3 regions of the Pantoea sp. sgz302252 genome follow, and region 1 is predicted to be linked to each of the others. Evidence: predicted binding sites of a transcription regulator. Region 1 holds the regulator's gene; each other region holds the start of a gene.
The links. The regulator CRP, encoded in region 1, controls carbon source genes, mostly activating them, when cyclic AMP is high. The targets are predictions, from matches to a motif close to ATGTGANNNNNNTCACAT.
Positions count from the first base shown of each region.

Region 2: a site for CRP is predicted at 2,381-2,398, ahead of drpB (cell division protein DrpB). Genes of this name have one in related genera too.
Region 3: a site for CRP is predicted at 1,798-1,815, ahead of rbsD (D-ribose pyranase). Genes of this name have one in related genera too.

Region 1 is NZ_JBLFJW010000024.1:74,168-78,691, forward strand. It holds gene ACLW56_RS17550 (YccS/YhfK family putative transporter) at 1-1,659, opposite strand, end outside; gene crp (cAMP-activated global transcriptional regulator CRP) at 1,713-2,345, opposite strand; gene ACLW56_RS17560 (OsmC family protein) at 2,652-3,056, shown strand; gene ACLW56_RS17565 (phosphoribulokinase) at 3,149-4,012, opposite strand; gene ACLW56_RS17570 (YheU family protein) at 4,049-4,267, opposite strand; gene ACLW56_RS17575 (hydrolase) at 4,264-4,524, opposite strand, start outside.
Region 2 is NZ_JBLFJW010000017.1:89,099-93,622, reverse strand. It holds gene mtfA (DgsA anti-repressor MtfA) at 1-207, opposite strand, end outside; tRNA gene ACLW56_RS14370 (tRNA-OTHER) at 301-375, shown strand; gene ompC (porin OmpC) at 619-1,761, opposite strand; gene drpB (cell division protein DrpB) at 2,459-2,737, shown strand; gene ACLW56_RS14355 (phosphohydrolase) at 2,789-3,484, shown strand; gene ACLW56_RS14350 (DNA cytosine methyltransferase) at 3,542-4,524, shown strand, end outside.
Region 3 is NZ_JBLFJW010000033.1:52,133-56,656, forward strand. It holds gene kup (low affinity potassium transporter Kup) at 1-1,684, shown strand, start outside; gene rbsD (D-ribose pyranase) at 1,897-2,316, shown strand; gene rbsA (ribose ABC transporter ATP-binding protein RbsA) at 2,324-3,829, shown strand; gene rbsC (ribose ABC transporter permease) at 3,835-4,524, shown strand, end outside.

The DNA.
Region 1 (4,524 bases):
GTTATGAGCCTGATTCACACGCATGCGCTGATAGGCGAGGGTTGGCGCTTGCGGGTCATTACTCAGAATAAGACGTAAGGCATCCTGATCGGCCTCCAGCGCTTGCTGGGCATTTTTGCGCAGCAGGCCGCTTTGCCACTGCGGCCACAGCCAGACCATGCCGCCGAAGGCAATCAGACAGCCAATCAGGGTATCGGCGAGGCGTGCCACGATAAACTGATCGCCGTTGAGCGTTAGCAACTGAATGGTGTACACCGCCGTCACCGTAAAGCCCACCGTCGCCCAGCCGTAGCTTTTGCGGATCATCAGGTAGCTCACGAGGGTTATCACCAGCATCGCCGCCAGCGCATAGCCCTCCGGGGCATGAAAGTGCAGGGTGATGCCTGCGATGACCAACCCAGCCAACGTGCCTGCCGCCCGGTGAAAAATCCTCACCCGCGTTGCGCCATAGCCGTTTTGGGTGACCAGCAGCACGGTCATCAGGATCCAGTAAGGTTTGGGCAGATGCAGCGCCGTGCCCATCAGGCTGGCAATACTGAGCATCACGCTTATCCGCGCGGCACTGCGCAGGGCGGGCGATTTCAGCGAAAGATAGCTTTTTAGCGCCGCGAATACCGGCAAACGGCGTTCGTTATCGGCCATTAAATCGCGCGGATAGAGCGGGCGTTGCAGGCGCAGCACGCGTGCTATGCGGCTGAAATGCCAGACGCAGAATTGGCCGACCGGGTTATCCGGCTGCTGACGGGCGATTTTCTCCAGCGCGCCAATCTGCTTGTCCATCGAGAAACGCTGGGGAAAACGGTGGTAAAGAATATCATCGGCCATCACGCGCAGGCGCGTGGCGATGGTTTGAGCATTCCAGCGGATCACCGCTTCCGCATGGCTGCGCTCGACCAGCTTTTGGACTTCTGCCGGCTGGTGCAGGCTGACGGAGATGTGCTCCTGCAAATCAAGGCCCATCTGGAAGGAGCGCAGCAGGCGTTTGTAATCATGGTTCTTATTGGCCGCCAGCATGTGCAGCTGCTGGTAGCACTGGGTTATCAGGTCGACGGCTTTTTGCTGACGCGCCAGCAGGGGTGGCAAAGCTTTTTCTGGATCGGTGTGCTGGGTCAACAGGCTGTACTTGGCTTCGCAGTAATCCGCCAGTTGGCGATACAGCAGGCTCAGCGACTCCCGCAGCGGCTGTTCACGCCACATCCAGAACCAGAACCAGTTAAACAGGCCATACCAAAGCGTGCCGAGGGCATAAATCAGCAACGGCTCCCAGACTGGCATGTTGCCCGCAAGGCTCAGGGTAAAAATCGCGGCGATGAGAGACGCGGGAAGCAAACGCGCATGCAGAGAACTTATCTCGGCCGTCACGCCAAGCGTCATGGCGAGAACGGTCAGGATCAGCGGTAAGGGGAGGCTCTGCTCCAGCAGTAACTGAACCGCGAGGCTGCAGCCTGCAAACAGCGAACCGCCGATAATCAGGCGTTTGAAAAAGCGTTTGTGTGGCGTATCGAGACCGGCAATGTTGCAGCAGGCGGGAACTAACGAAAACAGCAATCCGTATTTGAGATACCCCAACACCAGACCGATAGCCACGGGGGTACAGAGCACCAGGGTTTGCCGCAGTGCATAGTTAATTTCCGGGTGATAAATTAGCCTGCGCCACATAGCGGTAGAGACAAAAATGGCGTATTGCGCGAACAATACGCCATTTAACGAGCTTAGCGGGTGCCGTAAACGACGATGGTCTTACCGTGGGCGGAGATCAGGTTCTGATCTTCCAGCATTTTCAGAATACGGCCAACGGTTTCACGGGAACAACCCACGATCTGCCCGATTTCCTGACGGGTAATTTTAATTTGCATACCGTCCGGGTGAGTCATGGCGTCAGGTTGTTTCGCCAGGTTCAGCAGCGTCTGCGCGATACGGCCGGTCACGTCGAGGAATGCAAGGTTGCCCACTTTCTCAGAAGTGACCTGCAGACGACGAGCCATCTGCGAGGAAAGGCGCATCAGAATATCTGGATTAACCTGGATAAGCTGACGGAATTTTTTGTAGGAAATTTCGGCCACTTCACAAGCGGTTTTTGCCCGAACCCAGGCACTACGCTCCTGACCTTCTTCGAAGAGACCAAGCTCACCAATGAAATCGCCCTGGTTGAGGTAAGAGAGGATCATCTCTTTCCCCTCTTCGTCCTTGATCAGTACAGCAACTGAGCCTTTCACGATGTAGTAAAGCGTTTCTGCTTTTTCACCCTGGTGAATCAGCGTGCTCTTCGATGGGTACTTATGAATGTGGCAATGAGACAAGAACCATTCAAGGGTAGGGTCTGTTTGCGGTTTGCCAAGCACCATGCGCGGTTATCCTCTGTTATAAGCTGTCTCCAGTGGCAGACACGATACTGCCGCTGGCTTTGCAATCGTATCCTTCCCTGTGCCTGGGAAGTCGGCTGTCGAATTATGCAGCAGCCTGTAATGTGGTGTCCTCTGCGTGCACACAGCACTTCACTGCATGACTGTAGCATCCCGACTGTTTTAGCATAGCTTTTGCTGCGTGTCTCCTGGTGTCTCGCTTCAGCATGACGCACATCTCCTTCCGTTGCGAGTTTTGTTATGTGCGCGTAATCTGAGAGGAAAATGGCAACTTCGGAGTTAAAAATTATGCAAGCACGTGTGAAATGGGTTGAGGGTTTAACCTTCCTGGGCGAGTCTGCTTCTGGCCACCAAATTTTGATGGACGGTAACTCTGGAGACAAAGCACCGAGCCCGATGGAAATGGTGCTGATGGCGGCTGGGGGTTGCAGCGCTATCGACGTGGTGTCGATTTTGCAGAAAGGGCGTCATGACGTGAAAGACTGCGAAGTGAAGCTCACCTCCGAGCGTCGTGAAGAAGCGCCACGTATGTTTACGCACATTAATCTGCACTTCATCGTGACGGGCAAAGATCTGAAAGAAGCGGCGGTCTCTCGCGCGGTGGATTTGTCAGCAGAAAAGTACTGCTCTGTGGCGCTGATGCTTGAGAAAGCCGCGAAGATCACCCATTCGTTTGAGGTGGTTGAGGCTTAAATGTGTGCGGCCTGATGCCCTCTCCCCAACCCTCTCCCACGGGGCGAGGGAGCAAACACTAAAAACCTTCTCGCAAGAGAAGGTTTTGCAGTTTACCTTCTGCTATCCATTAACCGCTCAACCAGCGGTGTCATGATCAACTCCATCGCCAGCCCCATTTTCCCTCCCGGCACAACCAGCGTGTTCATGTGTGAAATGAACGAACCTTGCAGCATCGCCAGCAGCCAGGGGAAATCGATGTCGCCCAGATTCTGGAAATGGATAACCACAAAGCTTTCATCCAGCGACGGAATGCCTTTAGCGGCAAACGGGTTAGAGGTGTCTACCGTGGGCACGCGCTGGAAGTTGATATGCGTGCGTGAGAACTGCGGCGTGATGAAGTTGATGTAATCCTCCATGGAACGAACCACGGAATCCATCACCGCTTCACGAGAATGCCCACGCTCACTGGTGTCACGCGTAAGCTTCTGAATCCATTCCAGGTTCACAATCGGGACTACGCCAACCAGCAAATCAACATGCTTTGCCACATCATGCTGAGGCGTCACTACGCCCCCGTGTAACCCTTCGTAGAACAGCACGTCGGTGGGTTCCGGCAGCGGTTGCCAGGGCGTGAAAGTGCCTGGCACCTGATTCCACGGCACGGCTTCATCATAGGTATGCAGATATTTGCGCGACTGCCCGCTGCCACTTTGGCCATAGGTGATAAACGTCTGTTCAAGCAAACCGAAGTCGTTGGCATCCGGGCCGAAATAACTGATATGGCGGCCCATGTCGCGTGCTTTACGGATTGCCATGTCCATTTCAGGGCGGGTGTAGCGATGAAAGCTGTCCCCTTCGACTTCGGCGGCGTTTAAATTGAGCTGAGCAAAGATCTTACGAAAGGCGAGGCTGGTGGTGGTGGTCCCCGCGCCGCTGGAGCCGGTCACGGCAATCACCGGGTATTTGGCAGACATAACGACTCCCTGGGTAAGCAGTGGTAATGAGTAGAGTCAGCCGCGAAATTGAGTGCGGGTCATCAGGTTGACGGTCTCGTGCAGTTCGGACCACACCAAAACGACTTCCCCGCTTTGCAATTGCTGTTTGACGTCGGCGACTTTATCTTCGAGCGAACGTTCATGTTCACCATAATCGGTGCCTTCGCGCAACACAAAGCTTTCTATCAGGTTTTCCAGCGTTTCGGGAGCCAGATCCTGCCAGGGAATGATCATGCGATAGCTCCAAGAAAACGGGTTAGCCAGTCTGGAATGCGTTTTTCCAGCCACATTTCGGGATGACGCAGCGTGCCGCCGACAAAGCCAACATGCCCGCCGTATTCGGTGAGCTGATACTGGATATTTTTCGGCAGCTCTTCCTGCGCGGGAATGGAGTGGTGATCCATAAAGGGATCGTCTTTGGCGTGAATAATCAGCGTCGGTTTGGTTATCTGGCTCAGTACAGGCATGGCGCTGCACTGGCGGTAATAGTC
Region 2 (4,524 bases), on a different contig from region 1:
GGCAATACGTGCAGAATTGATGGGCGTCAGTTCCAGCCCTTGTAAAGGAACGAGGCGTTTTTGCTGCAAGAAGCGGTCAGCCAGTGGGATCAGCTTTTCCTGCTCGCCCTGCGTGAGCGTTGCCAGAATGGGAATGGCAAGCGCCTGTTCCCACGGAATATCCGCGTTATGGGGTGCGTCATGTGCTTTCCAGGGCCATTTAATCATCGCTTTGCTCGCAAACTCGTCACTTGAACTCAATGAAAAGGTCAGGGGATATTAAAATGCCAAAGATCGAGGCATCATGGCAACCACCTCAGCGGAGAGATGCCGGAGCGGCTGAACGGACCGGTAGGGGCAACGCTACCGGGGGTTCAAATCCCCCTCTCTCCGCCACTTCCTTCAGTCAGACGTCGGCATGATAGTCTGCTGCTTCGTTCAAGTCATTGATGTTTTTTATAACTTGAGAGAAGGGTCGCCCTTTCAAGATTGAGTTAAGTCGCTATTGAGAAATTCGCCATCAGAGTTGCCCGTAAAAGCTCGGATGGCGATGCCAATCCAGTTTATAGGCACAAAAAAGCCCGCTCGGGGCGGGCTTCAACTTGCTGACAAAGAAGGAAAAAGTCAGCAAAAACGAACTTAGAACTGGTAAACCATACCTACGCCAACGACGTCATCCGTGCTGATACCAGCCGCAGAATAGAATTTATCATCGTTATCCAGCAGGTTGATTTTGTAATCAACGTAGGTGGAGAAGTTTTTGTTGAAGTAGTAGTTAGCGCCAACAGAGACGTATTTCACGAGGTCTTTGTCGTTCCAGTCGCTGCGCAGGCCAGTATCTTTCGCCAGGTCCTTACCTTTGGACTGCAGGTAAGAGATTTCTGGACGCAGACCGAAGTCGAACTGGTACTGTGCAGTCACTTCAAAGTTCTGAGTTTTGTTGGCAATAGCACTTGATTGATCACCAAACGGCGTCATGTTGCGGGTTTCTGCATACATGGTCGCGAGGTAAATGTTGTTTGCGTCATACTTCAGACCCACCGTCCACACGTCGGCGTTTTCGCCGCCTGCGAGGCTGCCTGTCTGCTGTTCGTTTGTACGATCAGAAGACGCGTAGGCTGCACCTGCGCTGAAGCCCATACCGAAGTCATAAGTGGTGGAAATACCCCAACCATCGCCGTTATCACTGCGCATGTCGGTTGAGTCACCGCGGTTACTGGTGCCTTCCTGATCAAACACACCATCTGATCCTTCATTCGCCCCCTGATACTGCAGTGCGAAGTTCAGGCCATCCACCAGGCCAAAGAAGTCGGTGTTGCGGTAGGTTGCCATCCCGTTACCACGACCCACCATAAAGTTGTCGGTGTAGGTGTAGGAGTCGCCACCAAATACCGGCAGCATGTCAGTCCAGGCTTCAACGTCGTACACCACGCCGTAGTTACGGCCGTAATCAAATGAGCCGTATTCGCCGAATTTCAGACCGGCAAAGCCCAGACGAGTGGCAGACTGATTGCCGCTGCCTTCAGTGTCATTCGCCTGGATGTTGTATTCCCACTGACCGTAGCCAATCAGTTGGCTGTTAATCTGGGTTTCGCCTTTAAAACCGATACGCACATAAGTTTCGTCTCCATCGGAGCCAGCATCATCGGAGAATTGATGACGAGCATCGACTTTGCCATACAGGTCAAGTTTATTGCCGTCTTTATTATAGATTTCTGCTGCATTTGCTGCGCCTGCCATCAGTAAAGCAGGAACGATCATCGCCAATACTTTTCTTTTCATTATGCAATCCTTTGAGTTATTAATTACATGAATAAATGCGGTCAATACTAAACTACAAATAAATACTATCGACTAAGTTCATTTTTATTTAAAATAAATATGTAAGCAAGTTATTTAAAATATTTCCATTTGTATCTAAAGCGTCTATATATGTATTTTATCAATGTAAGTGCTCGTCTCATTTACTACGGTGATTTATAGGTGTTTTTTACTGGGTTGGATAACGTAGTGGTTTTGTTTTCTGAAATGTTTTTTACAGAGTGATGTGTTGCGAGTTAAGAGGCGGGTTATGCTCAGGAAAAAGGCGAAAAAAAACCTGATTGCAATCAGCAATCAGGCGTGATTAGAAATGAATAACAAATGAGTGCAGTGTAAAAACAACAAAAGGCAGGGAATGATTCCACGAATTAATACGAAAAAGAAGTCTGGAAAAGCACTTTTATAGGTGAACACCCCGTGGTCATGACATTCTCAGAAAATACCCAGACTTTTAATTGAGAAATACAGTTTGTCTGGGCAGGGGCTTTTAGTGAACGAAATTTGCCGAAGATCAAGGTAACGGCAACTGACGCTAACAAGAAACGTCAGGCCCCTTTGCGGCGTGTCTGAAGATGCTATAATGTGACCAATATCACATTAATGATCTTGAAAAGTGAAAAACGAAACATTCAGGTGCGAGCAGACACGCACTTTCTTGATAGAGGAAAGAGCCACCCGGGGTCCCGGCGGCATGTTGGCGCTGTGGGTTTTTTACGCTTATTGCGGCTATTTTATCTGGGCGATGCTGCGCTATGTTTGGGTTGTCATTCAATTTGATCCGATTCCGGGGACAACGCTCGATGGCGCGATGGGATCAACATTTGGCAAGTTAATTGGGGCATTATTAGGCTTTTTGGTGTTAGGCATCGTCGGATCGATCCTCGGGGGGATTGCCTGGTACACTCGGCCACGCGGGTCATCGTATTCAGAAAGCTGACATCAAAAGCTGCTATTCTCATTGCTCTTTCTGACAAGGGTGAGTAAACGAATGACTTTGCATCTCTGGCAGCAACGCTTTGAAACCTGGCTTCATGACCATCACGACAGCGACGACGCGGCTCATGATCTCTCCCATTTTCGGCGTGTCTGGGCCACCGCCCAGCAGCTAGCGGCGAACGAAGAGGTTGATGAGCTTGTGGTGCTGTGTGCCTGTTATTTTCATGACATTGTCAGCTTGCCCAAAAATCATCCTGATCGCAGCCGCTCATCTCAACTTGCGGCGCAAAAAACGCTTTCTCTGCTGCAGGCTGATTTTCCCGATTTTCCTGGAGATCTGTACGCGTCAGTCGCACATGCAATTGAAGCGCACAGCCACAGCGCCAATATCACACCGCTGACGCTGGAAGCGAAGATTGTGCAGGATGCCGACAGGCTCGAATCGTTAGGCGCGATAGGGCTTGCTCGCGTATTTGCTGTTGCGGGGAAACTGAATGTCTCCTTGTTTGATGCCGACGATCCGTTCGCCGACCATCGCGGGCTCAACGATCAGCGTTACGCGCTCGATCATTTCCAGAACAAGCTGCTGCGTTTACCGCAAACCATGCAAACCGAGCAGGGCAAAGCGCTCGCTATTCACAATGCGCGTTATCTGGTGCAGTTTATGGCCAAAATGGGGGCCGAGCTGAAAGGGGATTATCTCCATTGCGATGAGGCCATTCTCGCGCGTTTTGAGCCGGAGTCCTGAGTTCAGTGCGCAAATTTTGTGATACTCTCACCGCAAATAGTCTGTCCGGTTACTGATATGCAGCACACACTTACACGCACTCACACTTTTCCTCTCGCGGGAGCCTCCGGGCCAGACGCACAGGCATTACTGAACCAGCTGATGGCCATTTATGACGTCAAGACGCTGGTCGCCACGCTGAATGCCGTGGGTGAACAGCACTGGAGCCCGGCAATCCTCAAGCGCGCCACAGAGAACGGTAAGATTAACCGCCGTCTGGGTGAGAACGAATACGCTCGCTTAGCGGCGCTGTTGCCGCAGCCTTCTGGGCGCACTACCCAATTTCGCTTTATCGACCTGTTTGCCGGCATTGGCGGCATTCGCAACGGCTTTGAGGCGATTGGCGGGCAGTGCGTTTTTACCAGCGAGTGGAATAAGCATGCTGTAAGAACGTATAAAGCCAACTGGTACTGTGACCCGACAGAACATCAGTTCAATGAAGATATCCGCGATGTGACGCTGAGCCATAAGCCTGAAGTCAGTGACAGCGAAGCCGCGGATCACATTCGCAGCATCATTCCACAACACGACGTGCTGCTGGCGGGGTTCCCTTGTCAGCCGTTCTCGCTGGCTGGTGTGTCGAAGAAGAATGCGCTGGGCCGTGCGCATGGTTTTGCCTGTGATACGCAAGGCACGCTCTTTTTTGACGTGGCGCGCATCATCGATGCCTGCCGTCCGGCGGTGTTCGTGCTCGAAAACGTGAAGAACCTCAAGAGCCATGACGGTGGGAAAACCTTCCGCATCATCATGCAAACGCTGGATTCGCTCGGCTATGACGTGGCGGATTCCGCAGAAATGGGTGCCGATGATCCAAAAATCATCGACGGCCAACACTTCCTGCCGCAGCACCGCGAACGCATTGTGATGGTCGGTTTTCGTCGGGATTTGAATTTGCAGCAGGGGTTCACGCTGCGTGATTTGCCCGCCCTTTATCCGGAGCGTCGCCCGACGTTTGGCGAGCTGCTGGAACCCACAGTGGATGCCAAATTTATCCTCACGCC
Region 3 (4,524 bases), on a different contig from region 1:
AGTTTCCCTGAAATACATCACCTTCGTGATGCGCGCAGATAACGCCGGTGAAGGCGGTATTTTGACGTTGATGTCATTGGCCGGGCGAAATACCTCGGCAAGAATGACGTCTGTGCTGGTGATCCTCGGCCTTATTGGCGGCAGCTTCTTCTATGGCGAGGTGGTGATAACCCCGGCCATCTCGGTGATGTCGGCTATTGAAGGGCTTGAAATCATCGCCCCTCAGCTTGATAGCTGGATAGTCCCCATTTCTATCGCCGTATTAACCCTGCTGTTCATGATCCAGAAGCACGGGACTGCGCTGGTGGGGAAACTGTTCGCGCCGATCATGCTTATCTGGTTCCTGCTGCTGGCTGTGCTGGGTGCACGCAGCATCATTGCGAACCCGGAAGTGTTGCAGGCTCTGAATCCTTATTGGGCCGTCCATTTCTTCCTTGAATACAAAACCGTGTCGTTTGTGGCGCTGGGTGCAGTGGTGCTTTCCATTACCGGTGTTGAGGCGCTGTATGCGGATATGGGGCACTTCGGCAAACTGCCCATTCGTATCGCCTGGTTTAGCGTGGTGCTGCCCTCGCTGGTGCTGAACTACTTCGGTCAGGGCGCGCTACTGCTGAAACACCCGGAAGCGATAAAAAACCCGTTCTTCCTGCTGGCTCCTGAGTGGGCGCTGATCCCGATGCTGATTATCGCCACCCTGGCGACCGTCATCGCCTCTCAGGCGGTGATTTCTGGCGTGTTCTCATTAACCCGTCAGGCCGTGCGTTTGGGTTATCTCTCGCCGATGCGCATCATCCACACTTCAGAAATGGAGTCCGGGCAAATTTATATCCCGTTCATTAACTGGCTGCTGTATGTCTCGGTGGTGCTGGTTATCGTGAGCTTCGAGCACTCCAGCAACCTGGCGGCGGCATACGGTATCGCTGTCACCGGTACCATGGTACTGACCTCGATTCTCTCCACGACCGTGGCTTACCGAAACTGGCACTGGAACAAGTACTTCGTCGGCCTGATTCTGATTGCGTTCCTGTGTATTGACGTGCCGCTGTTCTCGGCGAACCTCGACAAACTGATGTCCGGTGGCTGGCTGCCGCTGACCCTCGGCCTGGTGATGTTCATGGTGATGACCACCTGGAAGAGCGAGCGTTTCCGCCTGCTGCGTCGCATGCATGAGCATGGTAACTCGCTTGAAGCGATGATTGCTTCCCTTGAGAAATCGCCACCTGTTCGCGTGCCTGGCACTGCGGTGTATATGTCTCGCGCCCTGAACGTCATTCCCTTTGCGATGCTGCATAATCTCAAGCACAACAAAGTGCTGCATGAGCGTGTGATCCTGCTGACGCTGCGAACTGAAGATGCACCATACGTTCACAACGTGCGTCGTGTGCAGATTGAACAGCTGTCGCCGTCATTCTGGCGAGTGGTCGCAAGCTACGGCTGGCGTGAAACGCCGAACGTGGAAGAAGTGTTCCATCGCTGTGGTCTGGAAGGTTTAAGCTGCCGGATGATGGAAACCTCGTTCTTCATGTCGCATGAGTCGCTGATTATCGGCAACGATCGTCCGTGGTATCTGCGCCTGCGTGGCAAGCTCTACCTGCTGCTGCAACGCAACGCTCTCCGTGCGCCAGATCAGTTTGAGATCCCGCCAAACCGTGTGATTGAGCTTGGGACGCAGGTTGAGATTTAACGTCTTTATCTGGTGCGGTCTGATGCCCTCTCCCCGACCCTCTCCCACGGGGAGAGGGAGCAAATACTAAAAACCTTCTCCAAAGAGAAGGTTTTGCACTCTACCTCGAAACGTTTCGATGCCGATCACATTTCTATAACCTGATGGTGGTTTTCTGAGCTTTCTTCAGAGTAAACTTACTCCAGCGAAACGTTTCGCTAGTGGAGCAAAACATGAAGAAAGGTACTGTACTCAACGCTGAACTCTCCTCGGTCATTTCTCGCCTTGGGCATACTGATACGCTGGTGGTGTGTGATGCGGGTCTGCCGATCCCTCACAGCACGCAGCGCATTGATATGGCTTTAACCCAGGGAGTGCCTGGTTTTATGCAGGTGCTGGAGGTGGTGACATCAGAGATGCAGGTTGAGACGGCAATTCTCGCCGCGGAAATCAAAACCCATAATCCGCAGCTCCACGAAACGTTGCTCCGTCACCTGGAGCAACTGCAGCAACACCAGGGAAACACCATTGACATTCGTTACACCACACACGAGCAGTTCAAACGACAAACCGCAGAAAGCCAGGCGGTGATTCGCAGCGGGGAGTGTTCCCCGTATGCGAATATCATTCTCTGTGCTGGCGTCACCTTCTGAGGCCATCATGGACGCATTACTGCAACTCAAAGGGATCGACAAATCCTTCCCGGGCGTAAAAGCCCTCTCCGGCGCTTCACTGAATGTGTACGCTGGCCGCGTGATGGCGCTGGTCGGTGAGAACGGCGCTGGCAAATCCACGATGATGAAAGTGCTGACCGGGATCTACAGCAAAGATGCCGGTTCACTGTTGTGGCTGGGAAAGGAAACCACCTTTACCGGGCCGAAGTCATCGCAGGAAGCCGGAATTGGCATCATTCATCAGGAACTGAACCTGATCCCGCAGCTTTCCATCGCTGAGAACATTTTCTTAGGCCGCGAGTTCGTTAACCGCTTCGGCAAAATCGACTGGAAAACCATGTACGCCGAAGCTGACAAGCTGCTGGCGAAACTCAACCTGCGCTTTAAAAGTGACAGGCTGGTGGGTGAACTGTCGATTGGCGATCAGCAGATGGTCGAAATTGCCAAGGTCCTGAGCTTTGAGTCGAAGGTCATCATCATGGATGAACCGACGGATGCGCTCACCGACACTGAAACCGAGTCCTTATTCCGCGTCATTCGCGAGCTGAAATCGCAAGGGCGCGGCATTGTCTATATTTCCCATCGCATGAAAGAGATCTTCGAAATCTGCGATGACGTGACAGTTTTCCGCGACGGGCAGTTTATCGCCGAGCGTGAAGTGTCCAGCCTCACCGAAGACACGCTGATTGAGATGATGGTCGGGCGCAAACTTGAAGATCAGTATCCGCGTCTCGATAAAGCGCCGGGCGACGTTCTCCTGAAGGTGGATAACCTTTGTGGGCCAGGCGTGGAAAACGTCAGCTTTACGCTGCGTAAAGGCGAGATCCTCGGCGTGGCCGGGTTGATGGGCGCCGGGCGTACCGAGCTGATGAAAGTGCTTTACGGCGCGCTACCGCGTAGCAGCGGGTATGTGACACTTGATGGCCATGAAGTGGTGACCAAATCACCACAGGATGGTCTGGCTAACGGCATCGTTTATATCTCTGAAGACCGTAAACGCGATGGCTTAGTGCTTGGCATGTCAGTTAAAGAGAACATGTCGCTGACCGCGTTGCGCTATTTCAGCCACAGCGGCGGCAGCCTGAAACACAAAGATGAACAGCAGACGGTGAGTGATTTTATCCGTCTGTTTAACGTCAAAACCCCGTCCATGGAACAGGCGATTGGTCTGCTTTCCGGCGGCAATCAGCAAAAGGTCGCCATTGCCCGTGGGCTGATGACGCGCCCGAAAGTGCTGATCCTCGATGAGCCAACGCGCGGCGTTGACGTCGGGGCGAAAAAAGAGATCTACCAGCTTATCAACCAGTTTAAAGCCGATGGCCTGAGCATCATCCTTGTCTCGTCTGAGATGCCGGAAGTGCTGGGCATGAGCGATCGCATCATGGTGATGCATGAAGGGCATCTCGGCGGTGAATTCACGCGCGAGCAGGCCACTCAGGAAGTATTGATGGCTGCCGCTGTGGGCAAGCTTAATCGTGTGAATCAGGAGTAAAAAAGATGACTACCCAGGCTGTTTCTGGTCGCCGCTATTTCACCAAAGCGTGGCTGCTGGAGCAAAAATCGCTGATCGCGCTGCTGGTGCTGATAGCGATTGTCTCCACCCTGAGCCCGAACTTTTTTACCGTCAATAACCTGTTCAATATCCTGCAACAGACTTCCGTGAACGCCATTATGGCGGTCGGGATGACGCTGGTTATCCTCACCTCCGGTATCGATTTGTCTGTGGGATCGCTGCTGGCGCTGACTGGTGCGGTGGCCGCCTCGATTGTGGGTATCGAAGTGAATGCGCTGGTGGCTGTTGCGGCGGCACTTGCCTTAGGTGCGGCGATTGGCGCAGTGACTGGCGTGATTGTGGCAAAGGGCCGAGTGCAGGCGTTTATCGCCACGCTGGTGATGATGCTTCTGCTACGCGGTGTGACGATGGTCTACACCAACGGCAGCCCGGTGAATACCGGCTTTACTGACAACGCAGATGTGTTCGGCTGGTTTGGTATTGGCCGCCCGCTGGGTATTCCAACGCCTGTGTGGATCATGGCGATTGTGTTTATCGCGGCCTGGTACATGCTGCATCACACTCGTCTGGGCCGATATATCTATGCTCTTGGCGGTAACGAAGCGGCGACACGTCTGTCGGGCATCAGCGTCAACAAAGTCAAAATCATCGTCTATTCACTTTGTGGTCTGCTG